2 regions of the Photobacterium sp. SP02 genome follow, and region 1 is predicted to be linked to the other one. Evidence: riboswitches for the same ligand, from Rfam matches in the RefSeq annotation. Region 1 holds a riboswitch; the other holds the start of a gene.
What was found. A riboswitch is a leader RNA that binds a small molecule or an ion and turns the genes downstream of it on or off. The one in region 1 is predicted to bind lysine.
Positions count from the first base shown of each region.

Region 1 (14,946 bases):
GCCTGAAAGGTTGCGGCAGGGGATTGAAAGCCGGATGCGGCGCAGGCAGCGTCAGGGCGCAGAACTTAAACTGGCTTCATTTCAGGCCGCATTATCTGTTCGTTGCCGGCTAAACGGGTTAACCCCCGAACAGCTGAGGCCATTGGTACAGCGAGCGACCTATACCGATGGTAAACACTGGTACTGGCGTTATGACGATAAGTTGCGTTGCGACTCGTTATTCAGGATGACAAAAGAACAGGTTAAGGCGCTGATGCAGCATATTGAGTGCCCGGTATTGTCAGTGATCGGTGATAAAGGTTTTTTATACCTGAAAGAACCGGACGCTGGTTTGTCATGGCTGAAACAGGCCGGACAAATAGTGGTACCCGGGGGTCATCACTGTCATCTTGAGAGTCCTCAGCTGGTTTGTGAGCAGATTTTGCTGCTCAGTTCAAAAATCAATAAGCTGGTCTAATCAGTTGTGTTAATTCAATGTTAATTGTGCTGTAATGCTTGTATAGAACAAGTGTTTGAATGTCCCGCTACAGCCATTTTTTGGCGCTTGAAGCCCTAATAAATATAAGGAGAGTGCATGGTGGATAAGGTTTGGCTTAACCGCTATCCGGATGATGTACCGGCTGAAATCAACCCTGATACTTACACGTCATTGGTTGAACTGTTTGAACAGTCCGTCCAGAAATATTCCGATCAAACGGCCTATATCAATATGGGCCAGGTGATGACTTTCAGAAAACTGGAAGAACGCAGTCGTGCATTTGCGGCCTATCTGCAAAATGACCTGAAGCTCGAAAAGGGTGATCGGGTGGCTGTCATGATGCCAAACCTGCTTCAGTATCCTATCGCGCTGTTTGGTATTCTCCGTGCGGGTTGTGTGGTGGTTAATGTTAACCCACTCTACACACCTCGCGAACTGGAGCATCAACTGAATGACTCTGGTGCAAAAGCCATTGTGATTGTGTCGAATTTCGCCCATACGCTGGAGAAAATCGTCGACAAAACCAGTGTTGAGCATGTCATTTTAACCAGTCTGGGGGATCAGCTTTCCCGGCCTAAAGGCACTCTGGTTAATTTTGTGGTGAAGCACATTAAAAAGATGGTTCCTAAATACCACCTGCCACATGCCACCTCACTGAATCATGCGCTGAAACGCGGGCGCAGAATGCAATACGTGAAACCTTTCATTTCAGGAGAGGACATCGCATTTCTGCAATACACCGGAGGGACAACCGGCGTAGCGAAAGGCGCAGTGCTGACGCACAGAAATATGATTGCCAATGTGCTGCAGGCTAAAGCAGCCTACGGACCCATTTTGCATGAGGGCCGTGAGCTGGTGGTCACAGCGCTTCCGCTGTATCACGTTTTTGCCCTTACTGTGAACTGTCTGCTGTTCATTGAAATGGGTGGCCAGAACCTGCTGATTACCAACCCCAGGGATATTCCCGCTTTTGTCAAAGAGCTGAAGCGCTATCCGTTCACTGCGCTGACTGGCGTCAACACACTGTTCAATGCGCTGCTCAATAATGAAGATTTTCTGGAACTGGACTTCAGCCGTCTGCACCTGTCTGTGGGTGGCGGTATGGCCGTACAGCGTGCTGTTGCGGAGAAATGGTTAGCAACCACCAAGAGCTATTTGCTGGAAGGGTATGGCCTGACTGAGTGTTCACCGCTGGTGGCCGCTTATCCGCATAATCTGACTGAGTACAATGGTTCGATCGGCCTGCCTGTGTCTTCGACAGATATTCGTATTGTGGATGAAGAAGGTAAGGTTCTGGCCATGGATCAAACCGGTGAGCTGCAGGTCAATGGTCCTCAGGTGATGAAAGGTTATTGGCAGCGCCCTGAAGCAACGCGTGAGGTGCTGACCGAAGACGGCTGGTTATCGACCGGCGATGTTGTGCGCTTTGATGAAGACGGTTTCTTACATATCGTTGACCGCAAGAAAGACATGATCCTGGTCTCCGGCTTCAATGTGTATCCCAATGAAGTTGAAGATGTCGTTGCTCTGCACAACAAGGTGCTGGAAGTGGCGGCAATCGGTCAGCCGGATGAAGCCTCGGGTGAGGTGGTGAAGATTTGTGTTGTGAAACGCGATCCCAGCCTGACCCGCGAAGAATTGCTGTCGCATTGCCGTCAATACCTGACCGGTTATAAAGTGCCTAAAGTGGTGGAGTTCAGAGATGAACTGCCGAAAACCAATGTCGGTAAAATTCTGCGCCGGGCACTGCGTGAAGAGTCAGATAAGGCAGCGCAAAAAGAGACAGCGCAAGCATAATCCTGAAATTTAGGATAAACTTGTTTCAAGTTCAGTGCCGGCTTACATAGCCGGCACTTTGTTTTGTGCCGGCTGTCAGTATTCATCAGAGAATGGCGTTAAGACACAAAGAAAAACAGGCTGGTATCTGCTTGTTATGTTGAAAAAGGTGAGTTTTGAAATTTGAGATTATAACCACGAATGACAGACTGGCTGAGGTTTGCCAGCAGGCAAGTCAACAACAGGCGGTAATGTTGGATACCGAATTTGTTCGTACCCGGACCCTGTTTGCTCAGTTGGGGCTGATCCAGCTTTATGACGGTGAACTTCTGTCTTTGATTGATCCCCTCAAGCTGACAGATATGTCGCCGTTATGGGCGTTGATGAAAGATCCTGATGTCGTGAAAGTGCTGCATGCCTGTGGTGAAGATCTGGAGGTGTTCCAGTCTGTTGCCGGCTGCATGCCAGCGCCTATGCTGGATACTCAGATCATGGCGGCCTTCATAGGTCATGGCCTGTCTACGGGCTTTGGCGCCTTAGTGCAGGAGTATCTGGGTATTGAGCTGGAAAAAGGCGAAGCCAGAACGAACTGGCTTGCTCGTCCTCTGAGTGACAAGCAGCTCGATTATGCCGCCGCAGATGTTTTTTATCTGTTGCCTCTGTATCAGCAGCTTTTGGCAAAAGTGGAAGCGAAAGGGTGGATGGATGCCCTGCGTCAGGAATGCGAAACCATGCTGGTGAAACGCAGCCGTGTTCCCGACCCGGAGCAAGTTTACACCGACATAAAGAATGCCTGGCAGTTATCCCCTAAACAATTGGCTATCTTACAGAAGCTGGCTTCCTGGCGTCTTCAGGAAGCGAGAAAGCGCGATCTGGCACTGAACTTTGTGCTAAAAGAGCTGCATCTTTGGAAAATTGCCCGTTATGAGATCACTTCAAAAGCGGTTATGGCTCAGGAAGGTTTTGATGAGCGTGAGATTCAAAGACATGGTAACCGTTTGATTTCCATTGTGAAAGACGTTGAAAAAATGAGCCAGCTGGATTATCCGCAGCCATTATTTCGTCTGATGGAAATGCCCGGTTACAAACAAATGGTCAAACGCATCAAAGATGAAGTGAATGCCGTGGCCAAGGAGACAGGGCTGGCGACTGAGTTTCTTGCCTCGAAGAAGCAAATTAATCAGTTACTGAGTTGGGCATGGAAGAAGGGCTGTCCTGAAGATCAGCTGCCTGAAATGTTGTCTAGCTGGCGAAGAGCGCTGTTTGCTCATCGGGTTCTGCCTCTGGTGCAGGCTTAAAGCTTGTAGGGTAACAAACCAAGTGAACACCTGAAAAAATCCCCGGCGAACCGGGGATTTTTTTATTTTTCATCGGGCAGGGTGACATTCAGTTCCAGTACCGACAGGTCTTCTTCTTTCTGATCGAGGTGTACCGTGACATGTTCAGGCGATACATCAACGTAACGGCGAATGACCTCCAGAATATCCTGCTTCAGTTGGGGCAGGTAACTCGGATTACCCATACTCGCGGAGCGACGTTCAGCAACAATGATCTGCAGCCTTTCTTTCGCCACACTCGCGGTCGACTGTTTTTTGGGGCGGAAGAACTCTAGCAAAGCCATAGTGTGGTTAGCCTCCAAATATGCGTTTCAGGAAGCCTTTTTTCTCTTCCTCTAAGAATCGGAACGGGCGGTCTTCACCCAGTAAGCGTGCAACTGTGTCTTGATATGCCTGACCTGCATCTGAATCGGCATCCAGGATAACAGGTTCACCTTTGTTGGATGCATTCAGAACAGACTGGCTCTCAGGTATGACACCTAACAGTGGAATGTGCAGAATTTCTTCAACATCAGCGACGCTGAGCATATCGCCATGAACCACACGGGAAGGGTTATAGCGGGTGAGCAATAAGTGTTGCTTAACCGGTGTTTCGCTGTTCTCGGCTCGACGGGATTTAGAGTCGAGAATACCAAGGATACGGTCTGAATCACGCACAGAGGCTACTTCAGGGTTGGTGGTGACTATCGCCTCATCGGCAAAGTATAACGCCATCAGCGCGCCTGTCTCTATGCCTGCCGGTGAGTCACAGATGATAAAGTCGAAACCCAGTGCATCTAATTCAGACAAGACTTTTTCGACACCTTCTTTACTCAGGGCATCTTTGTCGCGGGTTTGTGAAGCCGGCAACACGAACAGGTTCTCTACACGCTTGTCTTTAATCAGCGCCTGATTAAGCTTTGCCTCGCCATTGATAACGTTGACGAAATCATAAACAACACGGCGTTCACAGCCCATAATCAGGTCCAGATTCCGCAGGCCGATATCAAAATCAATGACGGCCGTTTTTTTACCTTTTAAGGCCAGGCCGGACGCAATGGCCGCACTGGAGGTCGTTTTACCTACCCCACCTTTACCTGAGGTCACCACGATAATTCGTGCCATCTGTATTATTCCTTTTCAAAGTTATACAGCCAGATGCTCTATATTTAAATTGTTGTCAGTCAGAGAGATAGCGACACTTTTTCCCCAAAAAGCGTCTTGAATTTTGTCACTTAGCCAATAATTACCAGCAATAGATATCAACTCTGACTGTAAATTATGGCAGAAAATCTGAGCATGAGTTTGGCCGCTGGCGCCGGCAATTGCCCGGCCACGCAAACACCCATAGATATGGATACATCCATCAGCAATAATTTCAGCACCTGCGCTGACATGATTCAATACGACAAGATCGCAATTTTTTGCATAAATCTGCTGCCCCGATCTCACCGGGGTGCGAATCACTTTTGCCGGCTCCATTACCGGGCTGGTGGCCCGGGCCTGCTTGGCCGCATTCATGATGGCAAAACCGGCTGATTTCGCCTGCGCTTGCAGGTGAGAGGGCTTGCAACCACTGATCCCGACGGGGATCATACCCGCATCCTGAATGCCTTGTCGAAGTTGTTCGAAATCAAGAGCTCTGCCAGCCTGGCTGACATCAATCACCAGAGGCGCATGGGCAAAGAATGCCGGAGCTTGCTCCACTTTGTCCTTCAGGAAACTGATTGCCTGTTCTAAGCCGCCGTCAGCCAAGTGTAAAGATGAGAGCGTGTAACTGCCCCCTTTTAATTCTGCCGTTTTTGTCATGGCTTATTCATCTTACGCGGACAATTTCGCGCTCAGGTACGTTATCACATAGGTTATAGCATGTTATATTCCTAGGCAGGTCTCAGCAAGTTCTCCTTGTCAGAGTTCGGTATAAAGTTTAAATGATAGCCACAATAGTGAACGCAGAACGCAGAGGAGCCCCGATCCTGATTCGGGTTGGAATGTTTTCTGCTTTTTGTGGTCAGATAATGGTGATTGGTAACCTGCAGGTCAGCTCATGTTTTGTGCAATTTATAAAAGCTCTAAAAAAGAAAACACCTATTTATATATCAAGACCAAAGATGATTTTTCAGATGTACCTGAAGCCTTATTGAGCACTTTTGGTACACCTCAGTTTGTAATGGTGCTAAAACTGAGTAATGAGAGGAAGTTAGCATTGGCGGATATCAATAAGGTACGGGAGTTGCTCTCTACCCAGGGGTATTACCTGCAAATTCCGCCACCTGTGACTAACCTTCTAGACGAATACAAAGCAAGAAAGTCAGAAAATAATACATGACGATGAAAGGGTGGATATGCGTAAGCAATGGGTAGCTGTCTTTGTGTCCTTAGGACTAGGCCTTGCATCACCGATAGTAACGGCTGATGAAAGTTTTGATAATTATGTCTTCGGGCTAAAACAAGAAGCACGTGAGAAGGGGATAGATGATTCGATTCTTGAATCTGCCTTCGCTGATGTCACATTCATAGAACGTGCTGTTAAAGCTGATAAAAATCAGCCAGAAAAGAAATTAACACTGGATGAATATTTACCCAAAGCCGTTCCCCAGTGGAAAATTGAACAGGCGAACAAGTATTATCAGCAGCATAAACCGGCACTGGAGCGGATCGGGCGTCTGTATGGTGTTCAGCCCAGGTTCATCGTGGCATTGTGGGGAGTGGAAAGTAATTTTGGTCGCTTAACCGGCTCGTATAATGTCATTGAAGCGTTGACGACGCTCGCCTATGAAGGTCGACGTGAAGCCTTCTTCCGTGAGCAGGTCATGGCGGCTTTAACTATTTTACAGCAAGGCCATATCACTGCAGCAGATATGAAAGGTTCCTGGGCCGGTGCCATGGGGCAGCCTCAGTTTATGCCGACCTCATACCTGACCTTTGCTGTTGACGGAAATGACGACGGTAAAGCCGATATCTGGAAAACGGAAGATGATGTGTTTGCTTCTGCGGCCAATTACCTGAGTAAATCAGGTTGGGATGACAAATACACATGGGGACGCCAGGTGCGTATTCCTGAGGGGTTGAGTGACAACCTGAAAGGTGTGGAATCCCAAAAGATGAAAACGCTGTCTGAGTGGGAGCAACTGGGTGTGCGCCGTTTGAATGGCACCGCGCTGCCTAAGGTGGAGCTCAATGCTTGGCTGGTGCAACCAGATGATAATCATGGCAGAGCTTACTTAGTGTACGGTAATTATCAGACATTATTAAAATGGAACCGATCGCATTATTTTGCGTTAGCCGTCAGTACGCTGGCAGACAGTATTCGATAGCTGCAGATTTAGCTGAACAAAAAAACGACATGCACTATTAATTGCGAATAATAAAAAGCCCGGCATTGCTGCCGGGCTTTTTGATCAGCTCTGATCAATCTTGTTTGATCACAGTTTGAAGTCGTCCAGAGATTTACCTTCATCCAGTGCTTTTTTAAGAGCGCTTGGTGTACGGCCTTGGCCTGTCCAGGTTTTCTCTTCACCGTTTTCATCGATGAACTTGTATTTAGGCGGGCGAGCAGCACGCTTGGTTTTTGCTTTACCAATGTTTGCCATCAGTTCTTCAGGATCAATACCATCAGCCAGTAGCATATCTCGGTATTGCTTCAGTTTCTCTTCGCGCTCTTTTTCTTTCGCGATTTCTTCCGCTTCTGATTCTTCACGTTCATCAACCACGGTCTGAAGTTTTTCCAGGGCTTCTTTCAGTTGCTCCAGTGAATATTCGCGAGCAAGTGCACGAAGACTACGAAGGTTTAATAGCGCTTTCATTGCATCAGACATTTCAAATTTCCTGTTGGCGTTATACTAATTATTAGTGAATCACTTTATATCTGCAATAGTAATACTTTTTAAACCCAACTGCCAAATAAAAATGTTAATTTACATTATTAATCAGGCGGTTTTTTATACTTGAACTTTATCTTTGATCAATGAAAGGCGACACCATTCGTTTTTTTGCTTGTTAATAAAATGGGAATGTACGAATATTTTAACTTGCGGTAATGCTAATAATTTCATATTCATTTACAGTGTATTTTGGGCGTAAATGTAAGTAAATACAGAAGATTAGTGCAGTAGTATTAACTCAAAGTAGCAGATATTGGCTTTCTGTAGTTGCAAATCAGATAACAAAAAGTAGAATACGCGATTCCTTGACTAAGGGTAGAGGTGCATTATCTATCAGTAACTGGCGGGAGGTGACCCCGAGGAACGTCAGTGAAAGGAGCTAATGCCGAAGTAAGGCTGGTCTGTCAAATCACCTTGCTGGGGTTGTCACCGAAAGGGACAACACTGCCATAGTAACTTACAATTAACTATGGAGCGCTACTGTGGGGTCGGGAGGGGCAACAGTCTCTTTCCTATATCGCTTCCCATCACGGTTGACATCGGTACCGTGTTTAACAGTAGATCTCCAACCACGATCGGTTGTAGTAGAGATCATGAACCTAGTAGATTTTTCCCAATCTTCCATTTCCGTTTTACCGCCACTTGTGGCGTTAAGCCTTGCTATTCTCACTCGACGAGTACTTCTCTCGCTGGGTATTGGCATTTTGATCGGTGCGTTTTTGCTGACTGATTTCAGCATGTTCAATACTGTTTCTTATTTAAGAAACAAAATTGAAGGGCTGTTTATAGATGGTGATAGCATCAATACCTGGAATATGAGTATTGTTGCTTTCTTGCTTTTATTAGGCATGACCACAGCATTACTGACGCTCTCTGGCGGTACGCGTGCCTTTGCACAATGGGCGCAAACTAAGATTAAAAGTAAACGCGGTGCAAAACTGTTAGCGGCTTTTCTTGGCGTGTTTATTTTTGTTGATGATTATTTCAACAGCCTGGCGGTTGGTTCGATTTCCCGGCCTGTTACCGACCGCTTTTATGTTTCCCGCTCAAAACTGGCTTATATTCTGGACTCCACTGCCGCACCTATGTGTGTACTGATGCCTGCATCCAGTTGGGGGGCATATATCATTACAGTGGTGGGTGGCATTCTGGTTTCACATGGTGTGACTGAATATTCTGCGTTAAGTGCCTTCATGCAATTGGCACCCATGAATTTTTACGCTGTGTTCGCGCTGCTGATGGTATTTGTTGTTGCCTGGTTCCAATTAGATGTTGGTTTGATGAAGAAGCATGAAGTTCAGGCCAGTCATGCTCGCGGGTTTGACAATGATGAAATTCATGCCGAAGCCAAAGATTTGAATGACGAACTTGAAATAGAAGAAAGTGAAAATGGCAAAGTGGGCGATCTCATTATTCCTATTCTGGTGCTGGTAGCCGCCACATTATTCTTCATGATCTTCACCGGTAATCAGAGTTTGCAGGCGGATGGTAAACCGTTTTCTATTCTCGGCGCCTTTGAGTCTACCGATGTCGGGGCCTCTTTGTGTTACGGCGGCCTGCTGGGGTTATTATCGGCACTGGTTGCCGTTGGACGCCAAGCCATTCCGGTAAAGCACATTGTGCATGCTTTATGGATTGGTGCGAAATCCATGTTCGGTGCCATTCTTATTCTGTTTTTCGCCTGGACAATCGGTAGCATAATCAGCGATATGGCAACAGGTAAATTCCTGTCGACTTTGGTTCAGGGCAATATTAATCCTGTCTGGTTGCCTGTGATTCTGTTTCTGCTGGCCGGCATTATGGCGTTCTCGACCGGTACGTCCTGGGGCACCTTTGGTATTATGCTGCCGATAGCCGGCGATCTGGCGGCGGCAACTGACATCAGCCTGATCCTGCCTATGCTCAGCGCAGTACTGGCTGGTTCTGTTTTTGGCGATCATTGCTCGCCTATTTCAGATACCACCATATTGTCTTCAACGGGAGCACGCTGTAATCACATAGATCATGTGTCGACCCAGTTGCCTTACGCATTGTCCGTTGCACTCGTCTCTGCGGTAGGCTTTACCGTGTTAGGGATGACAGAGTCTCTGGCGGTGTCTTTCGTGGCAGCGACGGTCGCTTTCTTACTGGTTTGTGTCTGCCTCGGCTGGATTGCCAAACGCCCGCTCAAAGGCGCGTAATCGCAGCTTAAACAATACCCTTGCAGTAAAAATGACCGGCTTAGTATGCACTGAGCCGGTTTTTTTATCTCTGCGTACAGTAAAGCACCGTAAAGTGGCCTCAGCGCATGAAGCTGGGAGCCAGACTTCCAATTCGCATTCTTCTTCGGTAGCATCTTGCGATATTCAGAGTGATGCGGAAAGCCTGATGGCGCAAATGTATTTTTATTACTCGGCGATGAATGCCGGGAAGTCGACGACGCTGTTGCAGTCGTCGTTCAATTATCGTGAACGCGGTATGTCGCCGGTCATTTTTACCGCAGCGATTGATAACCGGTTTGGTCAGGGTAAGGTCAGTTCCAGAATTGGTCTGTCTGAAGAGGCTGAACTCTATAGCCCGGAAGATAACCTGTGGGATAAGCTGTCTCAGATGAACAGCTTGTCACGGGTGGATTGCGTGTTAATGGATGAATGCCAGTTCCTGACGAAAGCTCAGGTTCACCAGTTGACTGAAGTGGTCGATAAACTGGATATTCCTGTGCTTTGCTACGGTTTGCGTACCGATTTTCGTGGTGAACTGTTTGAAGGCAGTCAGTACCTGCTGGCCTGGGCCGATAAACTGGTCGAACTGAAAACCGTTTGTCATTGCGGCCGAAAAGCGAACATGGTGATTCGCCATGATGCGTCAGGTAAAGCCATTGCAGATGGCGATCAGGTTGAAATCGGTGGTAATGACAGATACGTATCGGTTTGCCGGAAGCATTATAAAGAAGCGATGGATCAAGCTCGTCAGGCGGCGAAAAGCGCCTGATAAAGCCAACGTAATAATTAATGAAAACAAAATAAAAAAGGAAGCTGCTGAAGCTTCCTTTTTTAATGAGGCTTGTCGCGGACTTTAGCCTTTGTGCCTTTCCTGTAGTTTGGCAATCACATCAGACAGGCTCAGACCCTGATCCTGAAGCAACACTATCAGGTGATACATCAGGTCGGCTGATTCGGAAATTACCTCCTCTTTGTCACCCGCCGTTGCCGCAAGCGCGACTTCAACGCCTTCTTCGCCCACCTTCTGCGAAATCCGCTTGGTGCCACGAGCGTAAAGGCTGGCGGTGTAAGAGGACTCAGGATCGGCGCCTTTGCGGGCTGCCAGCACTTGCTCCAGTCGGTGAAGAAACACCAGATCGGGGGCGGTGGCTGTGTCTCCGTTGTCTGTGCTGCCCTTGTCGAAGCAGGTGGTCGTACCGAGATGGCAGGTGGGGCCAACAGGCTCGGCGCTGACCAGTAGGGTGTCTTGATCACAGTCGAGCTGAATCTGTTTGAGTTGCAGCACATTGCCGGATGTCTCGCCTTTGGTCCAAAGACGTTGTTTGCTGCGTGACCAGAAAGTCACCTGCCGGGTATCCAGCGTTTTGCTGAGGGCTTCATCATTCATGTAGCCCAGCATCAGTACCTGGCCGCTGCGGCTGTCTTGCACCACGGCGGGGACCAGACCGTCGACCTTGTCCCAATTAATTTCACTGCTCAGGCTCATAGTCGGATCTCCACCTGTTGTTGTTTGAGGTATTGCTTGAGTTCGCCAATGTTAATGATTTGCTTGTGGAAAACCGAAGCGGCGAGGGCGCCGTCAACTTTGGCGATAGTAAAGGCATCGGCAAAATGCGCCATTTCACCGGCGCCGCCGGACGCAATAAGCGGCACTTTGCAAAGGTCGCGCACCAGATTCAGCTGAGTCAGATCATAACCCTGGCGAACACCATCCTGGTTCATCATGTTCAGCACGATTTCACCCGCCCCGCGGCGCTGCACTTCCTCAATCCAGTCAGCGGTTTGCCACTGGGTGACCTGGGTACGGCTTTCATCACCGGTGAACTGGTAAACCTGATACTGGCCGGTTTTGGCATCAAAGTAAGAATCGATCCCCACCACAATACACTGCACACCGAATTTATCGGCCAGCTCAGTGATCAGCGCAGGGTTGGCTAATGCCGGCGAATTGATAGAAATTTTATCCGCGCCAAATTGCAGTATTTGCTGGGCATCGTCGGCTGATTTAATCCCGCCCGCGACACAGAACGGAATGTCAATGACTTCAGCGACACGTTCAACCCAGCTTTTGTCAACGACACGGCCGTCGCTGGACGCTGTGATATCGTAGAAAACTAACTCATCGGCCCCTTCTTCCGCGTAGCGTTTTGCCAGCGGCACTATGTCACCGATGATTTCGTGATTTCGGAACTGGACGCCCTTAACGACCTGGCCGTCACGGACATCCAGGCAGGGAATAATGCGTTTTGCTAACATGTCAGGCTCCTTGTCACTCGTTCCAGCAGGCAAATGCCTGCTCTGCGGTAAATTTACCGTCCAGCAGGGCACGGCCGACAATCACGCCGGCAACGCCTGTACCTTTCAGCGCAGCAATGTCGTCCAGTGATCCGATACCGCCGGATGACTGGAACTGAACGTCCGGGTATTGCGCACATAAGTCGCGGTACAGATCGACATTAGAACCAGCCAGCGTGCCGTCGCGGGAGATATCCGTGCACAGGACATGTTTGAGGCCCACGGTGAGGAAGTCTTCAATCAGGGCTTCAATGGTGACGCCTGAATCTTCCTGCCAGCCGGAGACGGCCACTTTGCGCTGGCCGTTACCATCAATGTTGACGTCCAGCGCCAGTACGATGCGCTCCGGGCCGTATTTTTCCATCCAAGCCTTAACGACTTCCGGTTGTTTAACCGCAGTTGACCCAATCACAACACGCTGTGCGCCGGCATCCAGTAAATCAGCCACATCTTGCTCGCTGCGAACGCCGCCTCCAATCTGGATATTGGCAGGCGTGCTGGCCAGCAGGGTACGGATTAAATCGAGCTGGCGTGCCGAGGTGTCTTTCGCGCCGGTCAGATCAACCAGGTGCAGCCAGTCAGCCCCTGCCTGATGATACAGCGCAAACTGCTCTGCGGGGTTCACTTTATACTCGGTCACCTGACCGTAATCGCCCTGAAACAGGCGGACGACCTGACCATCTATTAAATCGAGTGCGGGAATAATCATAACCAGTCCTTGTCGTCCTACATATCGAGAAAGTTTTGAATCAGTTGCGCACCGGCTTTGCCGGACCGTTCAGGGTGGAACTGCACACCGTAGTAATTGCCGCTTTGTACTGCGGCAGTAAAGGGCTGGCCGTATTCACAGCTGGCTATCGTTCTGCCTTGCTCGGTGTTAAACGCCGGCATGGCGTAGCTGTGGACGAAATAGAAATAGCTGCCAGCAGGGATGCCGTTAAACAAGGGATGGCCCTGTTCCGGAGTGATGGTATTCCATCCCATGTGCGGTAAGGGCAGCTCACCGGTGCGCATTTTCTGCACCGGTGCCGGACAGAGTTTCAGGCAGGGCACGCGCTCTGTGCCATTCTGGCCTTGCTCTTCCGAGTAGTCACCCAGCAGCTGCATGCCCAGACAGATACCCAGCAAGGGTTTGTCGACCTGGCTGACCAGGGTGATAAGATCGCGCTCAGCCAGATTTTTCATGGCCTCACTGGCGGTACCTACACCGGGCAGGAAGAGTTTATCTGCCGCCAGCACAATCTCAGGATCCCGGCTGACAGTCACCTGATAACCCAAACGTTCAATGGCAAATCGCACGGATGAAACGTTGGCGCACCCTGTATCAATGATGACGACTTTCTGTGTTGAATCAGTCATTACAGCACCCCTTTACTGCTCGGCAGCTCGTTGCCTTCCACTTTAATGGCCTGGCGCAAGGTACGGCCAAAGGCTTTAAACAGGCTTTCAACGATGTGGTGATCGTTGTTGCCATCGGAAGAAAGGTGCAGCGTGCAGGCCAGCGTATCGGTCAGGGAGCGGAAGAAGTGCGGGACCATTTCCGTTGACAGATCACCGATATTTTCACGGCTGAACTTGGCATCAAATTTCAGATAGGGGCGGCCGGATAAGTCCAGCGCACACTGAGCCAGGCATTCGTCCATTGGCAGGCTGAAACCAAAGCGGCCGATGCCGCGTTTGTCGCCCAGCGCTTCTTTCAGCGCCTGGCCCAGAGCCAGTGCGGTGTCTTCCACACTGTGGTGATCATCAATGTGCAGGTCGCCATCGACGGTCAGGATGAGCTGGAAGCCGCCGTGAGTCGCAATCTGATCCAGCATGTGATCGAAAAAGCCCAGACCGGTCTGAATCACGTTACCACCGGACTGATCCAGATTGACCTTCACTCTGATGTCGGTTTCTTTGGTCTTGCGGACCACTTCGGCAATGCGGGGACGGGTGGTGAGATCGGCCACAATCTGCTGCCAGTCCAGGTTTTCGCGCTGGTACTGGATACCCCGGATAGCCATGTTGCTGGCCAGCTGCAGATCGGTATGACGATCGCCGATAACCGCAGAGGTGGCAAAATCGACACGGCCCTGCTGCAGGTAGTCTTTGACCAGGCCGAGCTTGGGCTTGCGGCAACTGCAGTTGTCGTGCTCAAAGTGCGGGCAGATCAGCACCTCATCAAAGCGAACCCCCTGAGACTCGAAAATGGCCATCATCATATTGTGCGGGGCATCAAAGTCAGCCTGCGGGTAGCTGTCTGTGCCCAGTCCGTCCTGATTGGTCACCATGACCAGTTTATAGCCGGCATCCTGCAGTTTTAGCAGGGCAGGGATGACGAAGGGCTCCAGCTCAAGTTTGTCCAGCCGATCGACCTGGAAGTCTACCGGCGGCTCAGCAATCAAAGTGCCGTCGCGATCAATAAAGAGAATTTTTTCCTTGCTCACAATAGAATCCTTCCAAATTACGAAATCTTTTCCAGCTGAGTGCGGATGAAGGCCAGGGTCTTCTCGCACTCATCCCGGCTGCCAATACTGATACGGATACAGTTCTCGATCGGAGAGCGGCGCAGAATAATGCCGTTATCCCACAAGGCTTTGAACAAGGCATCACCGTCAGGAAAACGTACCAGCAGATAGTTACCATAGCCGTCGTATACCGTCACACCAGGTAACATACCCAGCCCAGCTTGCAGGTAAGCCCGGTTGGCGCTCAGGTCGAGCACCTGAAATTTGGTTCTGGCCAGACCGGCAGGCGACAGTGCCTGAACCGCAATATCCGCCACAGGGATAGGTACCGGGTAAGGCGCTATCACTTTCAGCAGCAAATCAATCACCACTGAGTTAGCCAGTGTGAAGCCACAACGCAGGCCAGCCAGGGCGAAGGCTTTGGACAGGGTACGCAGGATCACCAGATTCGGGAACTGCGCCAGCAAATCAACCGTGGAAGCTTCCGGACAGAAATCGATATAGGCTTCGTCCATCACCACCAGGGCTTTGTCTTGCGTCATGTTC
Region 1 covers NZ_JASJOJ010000001.1:130,678-145,623, forward strand. Annotated here, with positions in the region: gene P0Y67_RS00595 (alpha/beta fold hydrolase) at 1-457, shown strand, start outside; gene fadD (long-chain-fatty-acid--CoA ligase FadD) at 578-2,275, shown strand; gene rnd (ribonuclease D) at 2,431-3,552, shown strand; gene minE (cell division topological specificity factor MinE) at 3,615-3,875, opposite strand; gene minD (septum site-determining protein MinD) at 3,883-4,695, opposite strand; gene minC (septum site-determining protein MinC) at 4,717-5,379, opposite strand; gene P0Y67_RS00625 (YcgL domain-containing protein) at 5,618-5,899, shown strand; gene P0Y67_RS00630 (lytic murein transglycosylase) at 5,916-6,887, shown strand; gene P0Y67_RS00635 (H-NS family histone-like protein) at 6,996-7,388, opposite strand; lysine riboswitch at 7,763-7,942, shown strand; gene P0Y67_RS00640 (Na+/H+ antiporter NhaC family protein) at 8,048-9,634, shown strand; gene P0Y67_RS00645 (thymidine kinase) at 9,822-10,424, shown strand; gene hisIE (bifunctional phosphoribosyl-AMP cyclohydrolase/phosphoribosyl-ATP diphosphatase HisIE) at 10,509-11,141, opposite strand; gene hisF (imidazole glycerol phosphate synthase subunit HisF) at 11,138-11,911, opposite strand; gene hisA (1-(5-phosphoribosyl)-5-[(5-phosphoribosylamino)methylideneamino]imidazole-4-carboxamide isomerase) at 11,925-12,659, opposite strand; gene hisH (imidazole glycerol phosphate synthase subunit HisH) at 12,677-13,309, opposite strand; gene hisB (bifunctional histidinol-phosphatase/imidazoleglycerol-phosphate dehydratase HisB) at 13,309-14,379, opposite strand; gene hisC (histidinol-phosphate transaminase) at 14,397-14,946, opposite strand, start outside.

Region 2 (14,946 bases), on a different contig from region 1:
GTTGCCCTTGCGCTGGATATCATAACCGTAGATATCCGACGCCACGTTCAGTACTTCATCTAAGGTCACATCCTGCAGGCTGAGCGTGACCCGGCCGCTGACCTCAGGATGGATCACCATATTAAACGCCGTGCCCCGTGCCAGACTCGAGAAAAAGGCGCGGGCGTCCACAGCGCGGGCATTGACACGAAAGCGCCGCTCGTAAGCACTGCTGCTGCCATAGCCGGAACGGCTCAAACTGGGCATCAGATCAGCGCTGACTGCCGATGGCAAGTCAGTCAGAGGCCGGCTCTGAGCCTCATTTTTAGCCTGATTCAAGGCTTGCTGCACCTCAACCGGTTTATTGTGCCCCATGTTTGCAGAGCAGGCCGCCAGCAAGGTTGTTGCCATCCCAATTAACAATAAGCGCATGTCAGAATTCACTTTTATTATTCATTGATTGTTATTTCTTCGCTATACAGAGCCAGACGCCACTGCCGGCTACCGCGCTGGAGAATGACGGTATCGCCGTCGACGGCTTTCAGGGTATAACCGCTGATCGCCTCACCCGGCAAAACCACCTGGCTATTTAAAATAACGCTGCACTGATCCTGTTCCGGACAAACGATCCCTTCCAGTGAAGGCAGGCGCTGTGTCACTGTTTTCTTTACCGATGGCGCCTGCCACCCCAGCGGGGCGGTCGGATCGCTTTCGGCCAGGGCTGCTGTGCTGAACAGGGCAAGCAGCAGAGAAATGCATTGTCTAACCACCGATAAAGTCCTTACTTTCACCCAGCGTGTATACATCCAGCTGTATATCGGAGAGCGGGTATTTATCTACCTGATAATCCAGGCTTCGCCAATAATATTTCACCGGCAGCGCTTCTAGCTGCTGCAAATAATTCACCAAATCAAAGTAACGGCCACGCAAGGTCAACCGGACAGGGTGAATGTAATAACCGGCATCCTCACCGTTTATCAGCTGCGCTGGCGGCAGAGATTCCAGCGACACCAGCGTCAGACGCTGAGAGTGCTGCAGCACCTGATCCATCAAAGCGGCCATCTGGACCGGGGTTACCAGGCTGGCAACACGTTCTTTGAGCTCTGTGTCCAGCCGGGCGTTACTGTCTTGCAACTGGCGGATTTGTTCATCCAGCACCTGATCGGGATCAGCGCTCAGCTGCCGCTGAATCCGGATCAGATCACCGTCGTTTTTGATCATGCTGGCCAGTACCGATTGCTGCTGCCTTGTCACCGATGTCAGGGATTGCTGGATGGGCTCCAGTAAAAACTGATAACCGGCCAGTATCAGCATCAGCCAGCCCGTTACGGCCACCAGCCACTGTTCGCGCCGGTTAAGCTGCTCAAACCGGGTAACGAGAGATGCCCAAAGGTTCATGGTCTTGTCTCTGTGCTGCGTTGCGCATGCAACATAAAGGTCACTCTGTTTTCTTCATTTCTGCCAAGCGACATGACTTCAAAGCGGCGATCGGCCAGCTGGGGATATTGTGCAAAACTCTGCAGCCAGCCGGGTACCGCATTGGGATGCCTGGCCACGCCTTCCAGATCCAGTTGCTGGCCCTGTACGTGGATGCGGCTCACTGAAATATCCTGACTGGCAGCCTGCGCCAGTTGCTGCAACATAGTGGCATAGCCGGCTTGCAGGCTGTTATCGTGCATGGCAATTGCCCTGAGCGTGGCCTGTTTGGCCGCGAGGTGCTGTTCCAGCTCGCCGCTCAGTTTGACTTTTAATTCACTCGGCAGATGACGGGCCAGCGCGGCTTTGGCGTTATCCAGTTCAGTCTGTTTTTGCGTCAGCCGGGCTTGCTGCTGTGCCAGCAATTGCATGGCCCTGTATTCCTGCCAGCTTTGCCAACCCGCCAGCGATGCGATCACCACAGCCCCCACCGCCCAGCCAGCGACTAGATTAGGCAGGGTGAGCCAGTTCGATTGCGGTTTCAGGCTGTCACTGTACAGATTGAGCAATGGCTGCTGCAGCTGAGCGGCCCAGGCAACACGGGTATCAAAATCCGTCAGTTCGGCGGGCGCGCCGCTGACTGTCGCGACCGGCACATTGAGCCGCTGCCGCAATGCGTCGGCCAGTTGCTCATTATCATCACTGTCACAGCTGACCAGCACCTGGGCTATCGGGGCATCACGCAGTTGGGCACTCAGGAAATCGAGGGAGCGCTGCAGTTCAAGCGCCAGTCCGTCTATCTGCAGATCAGCCGGTTCCAGGCCGGTCAGAGGCTGAGAAAAACCGCGCAGCTGACGCTGAAAACACATCACCTGCTGTTTGAAGGCGGTCAGGTGCAGACCGGAATGCTGACGGGAATGGAGGATCAGCTGGCTCTGTTTTTCAGCCGTCACCTGACCCAGCACCACTTCATCCACAGTGATCAGCTCAGGCTCACAGCCATTGGCCAGGCAAGCCAGTACCAGTTGCTGTACCACAGAACGCTGTGCCACCAGCACTTGCAGTCTGTCTTTGATTGGCTCTGCAAACCCGTCAGCGACCAGGTTAGCGGGAGGTTCAGTCACCAGATCTTTGACCAGAAACGGTAAGGCACTGGCCAGTTCATGACGGGGTAAGGCCGGCTTATCAATGACCAGGCTTTGATATAAGCCATGGCCGAGTACCAAACGAATTCTGCAGCCGTTTAACTGGTGTGTGTTGATCAATTGCGCGATGGCAGTCGTCCAGCTTTCACGTGAAGCCACCTCCACACTGTCACTGAGCCAACCATTTCCGTCTTCTGTGAGACAGACGAGTGTCAGTTTCCCTTCGAAAACAGCAAAACTGGCCACTTTACTGACAGTTTTCCGGCTTAGGAGCTTTTTCATCAGCATGGTAATAACCCGTTTTACTTTTTTATTAGTTTTAACCCGCTTGTACTTTTACATTCGTTAAAGACATGCTATTGACCATTATTGTCAATAATTTGACCCATGATACTGACAGGAATTTATGGTGTATAGAGAAAATCCTGTAAAAAATGTAAGGATTCCACTTAGATAACATTATCTGCGCTTTTTGCTACTCATTTGACTCACGCTCATCTCCGGGGCAAAAAAGCGCCCCTGCCCGCCATTAATCCCCAGTTGCTGCAGCACCTGCCATTCCCTGTCGTTTTCAACCCCGACAGCAATTACCTCGACACCGGAATTGGCGCAGGCGCCCAGCATACTCCGGACAAATAACTGATTTTCCTGTCGCTGATCTATCTCACGGATCAGGCTTCGGTGCAGCTTGATATACTGGACGTTGACATCCTTGATATAGTGCGTGCTGACTATGGTTCTTCCGGCCTGATCCACCCCCAGCCGGCAGCCAAGGCCCGTCACCATTTTGAGAAAGGTGCGCACGGCATCAATATGGCGTGACAGATTCCGCTCCGGCACTTCAATGCTCAGCCGTTTCAGTACAGGTCTGGGTGTCTGCAGCAGTTCGTCCCGGAACCAGCGGATAAACCCTTTATCCAGCAGAGATTCGATACTGACATTAATCGCAAAGTTATCCAGCGTCGGGCCATTTTTGAGCAGATCCAGCGCCTGGCTGATGACCTGTTTATCCATACGCACATTGAATCCCACCTGCTCAACCGCAGGCAGAAAACGGGAAGCTTTGATCATCTCACCGTTTTCGTCATTGATCCTCGCCAATAATTCACGATGCAGCGGTACTTGCTCCCCGGAGAGATAGGCGGGCTGCTGATACAGGGCAGGGCCGCCCTGACTAAAGACCGCATCCAGCAGCGTCCGCCAGCGCACGCTGCCCCGGGTATCTTCTCCCAGCACATCCTTCTGGAAGGCGTACCAGCTGTTCGTGCCCTGCAATTGCGCACTGCGCAGCGCCATGTCGGCCTCATCCATGATGCGGCCACGCCGCTCGCCACTGGCAAAATAGGTCATGCCGATATGACACCAGTTCTCGCGCTGCAACGGCGCGGACGGTGTCAGCCGCTCCAGCCCTTTCAGCAGCTGATTTACAAACTGATTGACCTCCTTGCTGGGCTGTTGCAGCAGCATGATGGCAAATTCGGCGTCAAAATAGCGCGACAGCACGCTGTCCGGATAGCGCTGGACCATATTCGACAGCACCATGCCGACATCCTGAATCAGTTCATCGGCCACAACCTTGCCCTTCGCCAGCAGCAATTCTTCCCAGTCGGCGATACGGATCAAAATAACTGCGCCATGGTTATCCTGATCCTGAACCACAGATTGCAGACGGCTGTCGAACAATACCCGATTGGCCGAGCCCGTCAGTTGATCCAGGAAGGTGTGGGTGCGAATGAAGGTATCAAAGCGGCTGCGCTCTTGTCTGGCATCTTTCAGCTCTGAGATCAGCTTGTCCAAGGCCAGACTTGCCGTATCCGGCCATTCCAGATCGGTGCCTTTGGCAAAATCATCCAGCTTACCGGCCAGCAGCATTCTTCCGCGCTCTTCGAGAAGCTCTGAGCCCTGTAGCTGCCGCTTGAGCCAGTTTACGCCCCATATCAGGCCGGCAATAATGATCATGATCGCCAGACTGATAGAAGACATCGCCCCCAGCGAATAGGTTAATTCGGTATAAGGTGGCACCGACTGGATACTGACAGAGTAACCGGGGTTCAGGGTCAGCGGATATTCAGAATGATAAAGAATGTTGGGATCATCGATTTTCTGTAATCCCTGAAACTGATAGACAGAGCCGGCATCGTTGCTGACGTCCAGCGACACCACGTTACTGGCTTTGAGTAATTTCGGCAGCCAGCGGGCCAGGGATTGCGATCCTTGCGGATCGGCCATTTCCTGATCGATAACGTCAACCACGCCGCCCAGATAATGATGCAGATAATCCTGCCCGAGCTGACGAAAACTGACAGCACCGCCAATGAAAATGACAAACATGGCGCAAATGACAATTAGGGTCACGAAAGCAACCAGTCGATTGGTCAGCTTCATCCCTGAGGCTTTTCTCATGCAAGGTCCAACTTTATCTGAAAAACAATTCCAAACCGCCTGGCTCTGTGGTCAACTCTGATACAGACAACAATAAAAACCAAAACGCCTGTTTATACTGGAAAATACCATCGGCTCTCAAACACTGCAGTGCTCAGACCGACACTTTCCTTACTTGGCTCACCGCCCAGGCAGCATGCAACCCCCAAAGCGGAGAGATATGGACTGGATCACCTGCACCAAAAGTTTTGTCGCCGTGGTTGAGCAGGGCTCCCTGGCTCAGGCCGCAAGCGCCCTCAACACCTCAAGTTCAGCCCTGTCCAAGCGGCTGTCATGGTTAGAAAAACAACTGGGTGTTCAGCTTCTTAAACGCACGACACGTAACCTGACCGTCACAGACGCCGGCAAGGTGTTTTATCGGCGCAGTGTCCATTTACTTGATGACTGGCATCAGATACTGGCAGAAACCACCTCCACCTACGGTGAAGTTCAGGGTGTGCTGCGCATTGGTGCCCCACTGGCGACAGGCAGCCGGGTCCTGGTCCATTATCTGGCCGAGTTCTTACAGACCTATCCCAATATCCAGGTCGAGCTGCACACTGTGACCCCGGGCCAATTGCCGGATCTCAACCTGGATGTTTTTATCAGCCGCGAGCTGACCGATTTCAACTCCACCAGCTATATTGCCACTAAACTCTTTAGTTTTCAGGCGGGCTTCTACGCCTCACCCAGTTACCTGGAAGACAGGCCCGCTATCGAAACCCCGGAGCAACTGGCGCTGCATAACTGCTTGTTATTCGGCAGTCATGGCCATGAGCAAGAGCATGTCTTTGAAAATAACCGCCGCCTGCGTTTGCGGGGCAATTTTACCACCCAGAACCCGGAAGCCCTGGTCGCGGCTGCAGTGGCTGGAATGGGGTTAATTCTGGTGGGTGAGAATACGGTCAAACGCGAGCTCAGCAATGGCCTGCTGATCCCCGTGTTACCTGAGCTGAAACAACCGTTAAATGCCGCCTATGCCTACTATCCTAAGCTCAACTACAACCACACCAAAACCAAGCTGTTTATTGATTTTATTAAGCAGAAGGCCTCGCCCGGCCATACGCTTCAGTCAGCCAGCCCCCACTCTCTGTAATCCGCATCGTGCCGTTATTGGCTATCAGGCAATAAAAAAGCAGCGTTGAACGCTGCTTTTTTTAAGAAACCGTAAACCATGGATCAGAACGGAATGTCGTCGTCGAAATCCATCGGCGGCTCATTGTACTGAGGCTGGGCTTGTTTAGGCGCAGACTGCTGCTGAGGCGCATAGTTTTGCTGTTGTGACTGCTGAGCCGGTTGCTGAGGTTGTCCCCAACCGCCCTGCTGCTGCTGGCCACCCATAGGGGCACCCTGACCCTGGCCACCGGCACGGCCGCCCAGCATTTGCATCACACCGTTGAAGCCTTGAACAACCACTTCGGTCGTGAAGCGGTCCTGACCGCTTTGATCCTGCCACTTACGGGTTTGCAGCTGACCTTCAATGTAAACTTGAGAGCCTTTACGCAAGTACTCACCAGCCACTTCAGCCAGCTTGCCGAACAAGGCAACACGGTGCCATTCTGTTTTTTCTCGCTGTTCGCCGGTGGCTTTATCACGCCAGCTTTCAGAAGTCGCGATGGTAATATTTGCGACTGCACCGCCGTTCGGCATATAACGGATTTCAGGATCTTGTCCTAAGTTACCTACCAGGATAACTTTATTTACGCCACGACTGGCCATAGTTCACTCCAGGTTTTCGCTGTTGAGGCTGCCAATCATGACACCCTTCACTCATTCAAAGTTTATACTTAATCGCCGAGTTTAACATGGGCTGCCCTCTGAGTCATAGGGCTACGTCATGCTTCCCATGTCTAGACCGGACGCATAAAAGACGATCAAAGCACTGTGTTTTTGTACAGTCAAGTCTTTTAAGCCCCTCAGGGCTATGCAATAATGCCAATCCTATTTATTCAAGCGCTGATGACTGCAACTATGGATAAGATCGAAGTCAGGGGTGCACGCACCCACAACCTTAAAAACATTAACCTGACTATCCCCCGGGATAAGCTGATTGTTATCACAGGTTTATCAGGTTCCGGTAAGTCTTCTCTGGCATTCGACACCCTGTATGCCGAAGGTCAGCGCCGTTACGTCGAATCACTGTCGGCCTACGCCCGCCAGTTTCTGTCGCTGATGGAAAAACCGGACGTCGACCATATTGAAGGCCTGTCGCCTGCCATCTCAATTGAACAGAAATCGACCTCACACAACCCGCGCTCGACGGTCGGTACCATTACCGAAATCTATGACTACCTGCGCTTGCTGTATGCCCGTGTCGGCGAACCACGCTGCCCGACTCACGATGTGCCCCTCGCCGCGCAAACCGTCAGCCAGATGGTCGACAAAGTGCTGACACTGCCGGAAGGCAGTAAGCTGATGCTGCTGGCTCCTATCGTCAAAGAGCGTAAGGGCGAGCACCTGAAAACCTTAGCCAACCTGTCGGCGCAAGGCTATATCCGGGCCCGGATCGACGGCGAAGTCTGCGATCTGTCCGATCCGCCGACACTGGAATTACACAAAAAGCACACCATAGAAGTGGTGGTGGATCGCTTTAAAGTGCGTGATGACCTCCAGCAGCGGCTGGCTGAATCGTTTGAAACCGCGCTGGAGCTGTCAGGCGGCACAGTTGTCGTCAGCGCCATGGATGACAATGACATGGCCGAGCTGATTTTCTCGGCCAACTTCGCCTGCCCGCATTGCGGTTACAGCATGCGTGAGCTGGAACCGCGCCTGTTTTCCTTCAATAACCCGGCCGGTGCCTGCGGCACATGCGACGGACTGGGGGTGCAACAGTATTTCGACCCCTCCCGGGTGATCCAAAACGAGGACCTGAGTCTGGCTGGCGGCGCCATCCGGGGCTGGGACAAGCGCAATTACTACTACTTTCAGATGCTGACGTCGCTGGCTGAACATTACGATTTTGATGTTGAAGCCCCGTTCAGCAGCCTGCCAAAAAAAGTACAGAACGTATTGCTGCAGGGGTCCGGCACCACAAATATTGAATTTAAATACATTAATGATCGCGGTGATGTGACCGTTCGCCGTCACCCGTTTGAAGGCATACTGAATAACATGGAACGCCGCTACCGGGAAACCGAGTCCAATGCGGTACGCGAAGAGCTGGTGAAATACATTTCCACCAAGCCTTGCGCCAGCTGTCACGGTTCGCGGCTGCGCCAAGAAGCACGTCATGTCTTCATCGACAGCACTAACCTGCCGGCGATCAGTGAAATGAGCATCAGCCAGGCGCTGACCTTCTTTACCGAGCTGACACTAGAAGGACAGCGTGCGCAGATTGCCGATAAAATCCTCAAAGAAATCAATGACAGGCTGACCTTCCTGGTCAATGTGGGCCTCAACTATCTCAACCTGTCGCGCAGTGCGGAAACACTGTCCGGCGGTGAAGCTCAGCGCATCCGCCTGGCCAGCCAGATTGGCGCCGGCCTGGTCGGCGTGATGTATGTGCTCGATGAGCCTTCCATCGGCCTCCACCAGCGGGATAACGAACGCCTGCTGAGCACCCTGACCCGGCTGCGCGATCTGGGTAACACTGTACTGGTGGTCGAACACGACGAAGACGCGATCCGCAGTGCCGATTACATCATCGATATCGGCCCGGGTGCCGGTGTGCACGGCGGGCAGATCATCGCCGAAGGCACCATGGAAGATATTCTGAACTCGGAAGATTCCCTGACCGGCCAATACCTGAGTGGCAAGAAACAAATTGCAGTACCTGTTGAACGTGTGCCTGTTGATCCGGCAAAAACGGTGCTGCTCACGGGCGCCACGGGCAATAACCTGAAAAAAGTCGATGTGTCGATTCCGGTTGGCTTGCTGACCTGTGTGACCGGGGTATCCGGCTCAGGCAAGTCCACCCTGATCAACGACACTTTCTTCAAAATTGCTCACCATAAACTCAACGGGGCCACCACAGGCGAACCGTCACCTTATGAGGATATTCAGGGGCTGGAGCACTTCGATAAAGTCATCGACATCGATCAGAGCCCGATTGGCCGAACGCCGCGTTCTAACCCGGCAACTTACACCGGCATTTTCACCCCCATCAGGGAGCTGTTCTCGGGCACTCAGGAGTCTCGCTCACGGGGCTATAAACCGGGCCGCTTCAGCTTCAACGTCAAAGGCGGCCGCTGTGAAGCCTGTCAGGGCGACGGGGTGATCAAAGTGGAAATGCACTTCCTGCCCGATGTTTACGTGCCCTGTGATAGCTGTAAGGGTAAACGCTACAATCGTGAGACCCTGGAAGTGAAATACAAAGGCCAGTCTATTGATGAAGTGCTGGAAATGACAGTGGAAGATGCGCGGGTATTTTTTGATCCTGTGCCAGCCATTGCCCGAAAACTGCAAACCCTGATGGATGTCGGACTATCCTATATCCGCCTGGGGCAAGCGGCGACCACGCTGTCTGGCGGCGAAGCGCAGCGGGTGAAACTGGCGCGCGAACTGTCCAAACGCGATACAGGCAAAACCCTGTATATTCTCGATGAACCGACAACGGGCTTGCACTTCCATGATATCCAGCAGTTACTGAGTGTCCTGCACCGACTGCGTGATCACGGTAATACCATAGTGGTGATTGAGCATAACCTGGACGTCATTAAAACCGCTGACTGGATCATTGATCTGGGGCCGGAAGGTGGCAGCGGTGGCGGCGAGATCATTGCAACAGGTACCCCGGAACAGGTTGCCGGGGTCGCCGGCTCGCATACGGCCCGCTTCCTCAAACCCCTGCTGCCCGCATTAACAGCAAAGCAGCAGGCATAATTACACACATGCGCTCTGTCAGGCTGAATGCTCAGCCTGACTTTTTGTCTATTTGCCGAGGGACCGGACACCGTGACCGTCATTCAACTAAGGGGCACCAGACTGGCCGCTGCCACCATCAGTAAACCACTGACGCGGCCTTTTATTCTGGCGCTGACTTTTCTGTTTCTGCTGTCGATGCATTATTTTCAGCATAATCAGGGAGGAGCCGGCCTGGAGTTACCCTTTAATGTCAGCAGCTGGATCCCTTTCAGCTTTGCCATTGCGATTGGCCTGCTGGAGATCAGCCGACAGAAAATCTTGCGTTATTCCCGCCTGACGCTGGTTCTCCTGAGCTGCTGCGTGATGCTGTCTGTCCCCATGCTCTTCCCGGAAGCGCGACCGGAAGTCGCCATCAACCGGATCATTACCCTCTGGGCTGGCTGGTTGTTTTTTGTGGCGCTGCAGCAGTTTGCTTTCAGCCAGACACAGCGCCAGCAAATACTCTGGCTGCTCTTAAAAGCGGTCTGGCTGCAAGCCGCGCTGGCCTGGTATCAGTTTCTGTGGATCTCACCGGACAATGGCATTGGCTATAACACGGATCTCAACCGGCCCTACGGTATTTTTCAGCAGCCCAACGTAATGGCCAGCTTCCTGGCCACCGGGCTCGTTCTTTCGGCTTACCTGCTGGCACGGCAGCCGATGGTTCAGGGCCGCTGGACCCTTTCCCACCTCGGTCTTCAGTTAACGCCTGTCGCTGTGATCCCCATGCTGTTCGTGCTCAGCTCGCGGACCGGCTGGATTGCCAGTGTGGCGGGGGTTTTGCTTATCCTGCCCTACCTGATACAGTTTGCCGCCCGGGTACAATGGCGAGTATGGCTGATGATGCTGGTCATGGGATTAAGCGTGACCTGGAATCTGACCAGCAGCCTGAACTGGAATCCGCAGCCGGGCAGAGTATCGCTGGAAAGTGCCCGCTCAGTCATCTACCCGCAAGCGCTGGACATGTTCCTGCATGCTCCGGTCTCGGGCGTCGGCTATGGCAATTTTGAGCCCGCTTATCTGATGCAGACAGCGCAAGCGCATCAGGCTGATCCTGACTCGCCCTATGGTTTACCCGGGCTGGATCACCCTCATAACGAACTGCTGTTCTGGGCCAGTGAAGGGGGCATTTTACCTGTTCTGGCACTGCTGATTGCGGCAGCGGCGGTGCTGGCCAAAATTCGTCGTGCGCCGGCCAACACCCAGCTGGCTCTGGTCGCGCTCCTGTTTCCAATTACGCTGCATACCCAGCTCGAATACCCCTTCTACCACTCTCTGATCCACTGGATTATTTTTGTGTTCCTGCTCTATTGGGTGGATGCCTTGAGTGCGAAATATTTCAAACAGACACTGCGATTTTATAAACCCTTCAGAATCAGCGCCATGCTGTTGCCTGTTGTCGTCAGTCTCTTTATGGCCACCACCTTATATTCAGGCGCCATGCTGACCCGCTTTGAATCATCGACGCCGCCCGATTTAACTGCCCTGGATAAGGTCAATAACACCTGGGCCTGGCATAACCGGTTTGAATGGGATTTTTATCAGACCCAGTTGAAAATGGGCATTCAGCAGAATAACCCTGAGTTGCTGACAAGCTTCATCCACTGGGCCAACCATAAAGCCAAAGAACTGCCCAGGCCGATTCTGTATCAGTTTCTGATCACTGCCCATCAGGCATTGGCAAACACCTATCAAGCTGAGCAGGTTCGCCAGGAAGCCAGGTATCTTTTCCCGGGGGTCGATTTCAGCGATGACGCCTTACCTCAGCTATACAAGCCAAAAACCGTGACGGCCTCGCCGCAGATAGCACAAGCTGAAGCACAAGCAAACAACGGCTGAGCCTTCCCCCCAAAAAAGAAGCGGCTGCCCCAGAGGCAACCGCTTATTCCTGCGCTGATACTTATTTCAGCACCTCTTCCAGTGATTTCAGGCACAGCGCAATATTCTCTTTACGCGCACCGTATCCCATCAGCCCAATGCGCCAGGCTTTTCCGGCCAGAGCCCCCAGGCCGGCACCGATTTCCAGATTATAGTCTTCCAGCAGGCTCTGACGCACTTTCGCATCATCAGCGCCGTCAGGAATATAAACCGCATTGAGTTGCGGCAAACGGCTTTTCTCATCCACCACAAAGCGGATTCCCATAGCTTCCAGCCCCGCGCGCAATAATTGGTGCATCTCGGCATGGCGCTGCCACGCCTTTTCCAGCCCTTCATGTTGCAAGCGAACCAGCGCTTCGTGCAAGGCATACAAGCTGTTAACCGGAGCAGTATGGTGGTAGCTGCGCTTACCTTCACCGCTCCAGTAGGCCAGTACCAGGCTCTGGTCAAGGAACCAGCTTTGTACCGGCGTCTTACGCTGCTGAATTTTCTCAACCGCCCGCGGCGAAAAAGTCAGCGGCGACAAACCGGGTACGCAGGACAAGCACTTCTGACTGCCGGAATACACGGCATCCAGTTGCCATTCGTCGACTTTCAGCGGCACCCCGCCCAGCGAAGTGACAGCATCAACAATCGTCAGGCAGTCATAGTCACGGGCTAAGCGGGATAAGGTTTCCGCATCGCTCAGTGCACCGGTTGAAGTTTCCGCGTGCACAAACGCCAGTATTTTCGCATCAGGATGAGCTTTGAGTGCGGCTTCAACGGCTTGCGGATCAACCGGCTCTCCCCATTCATTATCCACCAGCACAGCTTCACCGCCGCAGCGCACAACATTTTCCCGCATCCGCTCGCCGAAAACCCCGTTACGGCAGACGATCACCTTCTCGCCCGGCTCAACCAGATTGACGAAACAGGCTTCCATTCCCGCACTGCCCGGCGCAGATACCGCTATAGTAAATGGGTTGGTGGTCTGAAATGCATACTGGAGCAGTTGCTTAAGCTCATCCATCATTCCGATGAACAGCGGGTCAAGATGGCCGACAGTCGGGCGGCTGAGCGCCTGCAACACCTGTGGATAAATGTCCGACGGGCCGGGTCCCATCAGTATGCGTTGAGGCGGGTAAAAACTTTGAATTGTCATCAGGCTTCTCCATCTGCACAGACACATAAGTTACTTATAATTCAGTGCATTAATTATTGTTGGCAACAGTAGCTTTCGCAGGGCATTCCTAGCGAGCATAACAGAACCACCCGTACCTGAAACCAGGCAGGCAAATTTATGCAAAGTCAGTAACAATCTTGACACAGAAAAATGCATTCAAGCATTGACAAAGCCCCCCCTCTCATATTCAATAAGGGCAATTTTTGTTCACCCTGAGAAAGCTCATTTTTCAGGTGAAAACGGAAGAGGCGCGTTATCCAGGTATCTATGCGGCGGGGCCCCACCCCAAAGCACCATAGAGAGGGGGAGCAACGCCGAGATACGGTAAGACAGGGGGCTTGCCGTATCGGCTTTGAAGGTTGAATCCTTCTGGCTGTCACCTGCATCATCCAGTGCAGGTGGAGAGCTTCTGGTAGCAGCAGTCTTAGTACGTCTCGCCTAATGGCTCTTCTGACACTCAAGTCGGAAAGATTCCCCAAATTTTGCCCCATGTTTACGCTTTGTTAAGTGGGAGATCACATTGAGCCCTGTAATTTCTTCTTCAGCGTTGAACGCTGAAATCACAGTCGCAAAATTTGGCGGCACTAGTGTGGCTGATTTCGTTGCAATGAGCCGCAGTGCTAAGATAGTTATCAATAATCCGACAACCAAACTGGTGTTGATCAGTGCGTGTTCCGGTGTGACTAATATTTTAGTCGAACTGGCCAACGGCGTAGCCGATGCCGAACACCGACATAGCCTGATGGAGCGTCTTCGCGCTATTCACCACAGCGTGCTGGCGGATTTACAGCAGCCTGAAGCGGTTGCGGGTAACATTGATGAACTGCTCGATCAGGTCGGCGAACTGGCTATAAAAGCCGCAGAACACAAGTCGGCAGAGCTGACAGATCAGCTGGTTGCCAACGGTGAGTTGCTGTCTACCCACCTGTTTACGCAAATCATGCGTGAAATGGGCGCCGACGCGTTGCGTTACGATATCCGTGACGTGCTGCGTACTGACAGCCGCTTTGGTAAAGCCAGCCCTGAGCAGGAAATGATACGTCAGCTGACAGAGGAAAAGCTGTTACCTCTGCTGCAGGATAAGATTGTTGTTTCTCAGGGTTTCATCGGTAGTGATGAGCAAGGTCGCACCACCACGCTTGGCCGCGGTGGCAGTGATTACAGTGCCGCCCTCATGGCTGAGGCGGTGGATGCCGGCACACTGGAAATCTGGACTGACGTCCCTGGTATGTACACCACAGATCCGCGTATTGCGCCGAAAGCCACGCCAATCAAAGAAATCAGCTTCAGCGAAGCCTCTGAGATGGCGAACTTTGGTGCCAAGATCTTGCATCCATCGACACTGATCCCGGCCGTTCGCCGTCAGATCCCTGTGTTTGTTGGATCGTCCAGGGCACCAGAACAGGGCGGCACCTGGATCCGTAAGTCTGTTACCGAAGCACCGCTGTTCCGTGCGCTGGCACTGCGTTCGAACCAGACGCTGATCACTCTGACCAGCCTGAACATGTTCCATGCTTATGGCTTCCTGGCCGAAGTCTTCCGGATTCTGGCTGAACATAAAGTCTCTGTTGATCTGATTTCGACTTCTGAAGTCAGCGTCTCTCTGACCATGGATCAGACAGACACTGGCGGCGGCGCACCCACGCTGCCTCCGGGAGCGCATGCCGCACTCAGCGAGCTGTGCCGTGTTGAGATTGAACAGGATCTGTGCCTGATCTCTCTGATTGGTAACCGCATGAGCCAGACTGCCGGTTCAGTCAGTACCGTGTTTGACACGCTGGACGAGTACAAGCTGCGCATGATTTGCTACGGCGCCAGCCCGCACAATCTGTGCTTCCTGGTCAAAACCGAGCATGCCATGCCGATTGCTCAGAATCTGCACCGTAAGATTTTTGAGTAATTTCACCTCCAATTCCTGTAAAAAAGGCGCTCAATGAGGGCCTTTTTTTTACCATTAAGACATTGTTTTTAAGTTGTTTTTACTTATGCAGTGACCATATAACGTCCACAGCATGTCTTAAATTGAGCTAGCCACATGATTAAAAATTTTGCCTATCACTTACTCTTGAGGCGAAAGCAACCACTTAAATCGCCCAAAGTTAA
Region 2 covers NZ_JASJOJ010000006.1:2,961-17,906, reverse strand. Annotated here, with positions in the region: gene mshL (pilus (MSHA type) biogenesis protein MshL) at 1-411, opposite strand, end outside; gene P0Y67_RS04185 (MSHA biogenesis protein MshK) at 429-749, opposite strand; gene gspM (type II secretion system protein GspM) at 742-1,377, opposite strand; gene P0Y67_RS04175 (PilN domain-containing protein) at 1,374-2,822, opposite strand; gene csrD (RNase E specificity factor CsrD) at 3,000-4,943, opposite strand; gene P0Y67_RS04165 (LysR family transcriptional regulator) at 5,143-6,057, shown strand; gene P0Y67_RS04160 (single-stranded DNA-binding protein) at 6,141-6,680, opposite strand; gene uvrA (excinuclease ABC subunit UvrA) at 6,933-9,782, shown strand; gene P0Y67_RS04150 (PglL family O-oligosaccharyltransferase) at 9,855-11,642, shown strand; gene P0Y67_RS04145 (pyridoxal-phosphate-dependent aminotransferase family protein) at 11,704-12,822, opposite strand; lysine riboswitch at 13,079-13,260, shown strand; gene lysC (lysine-sensitive aspartokinase 3) at 13,364-14,743, shown strand.
Region 2: another riboswitch for lysine. It lies ahead of lysC (lysine-sensitive aspartokinase 3); the one in region 1 lies ahead of P0Y67_RS00640 (Na+/H+ antiporter NhaC family protein).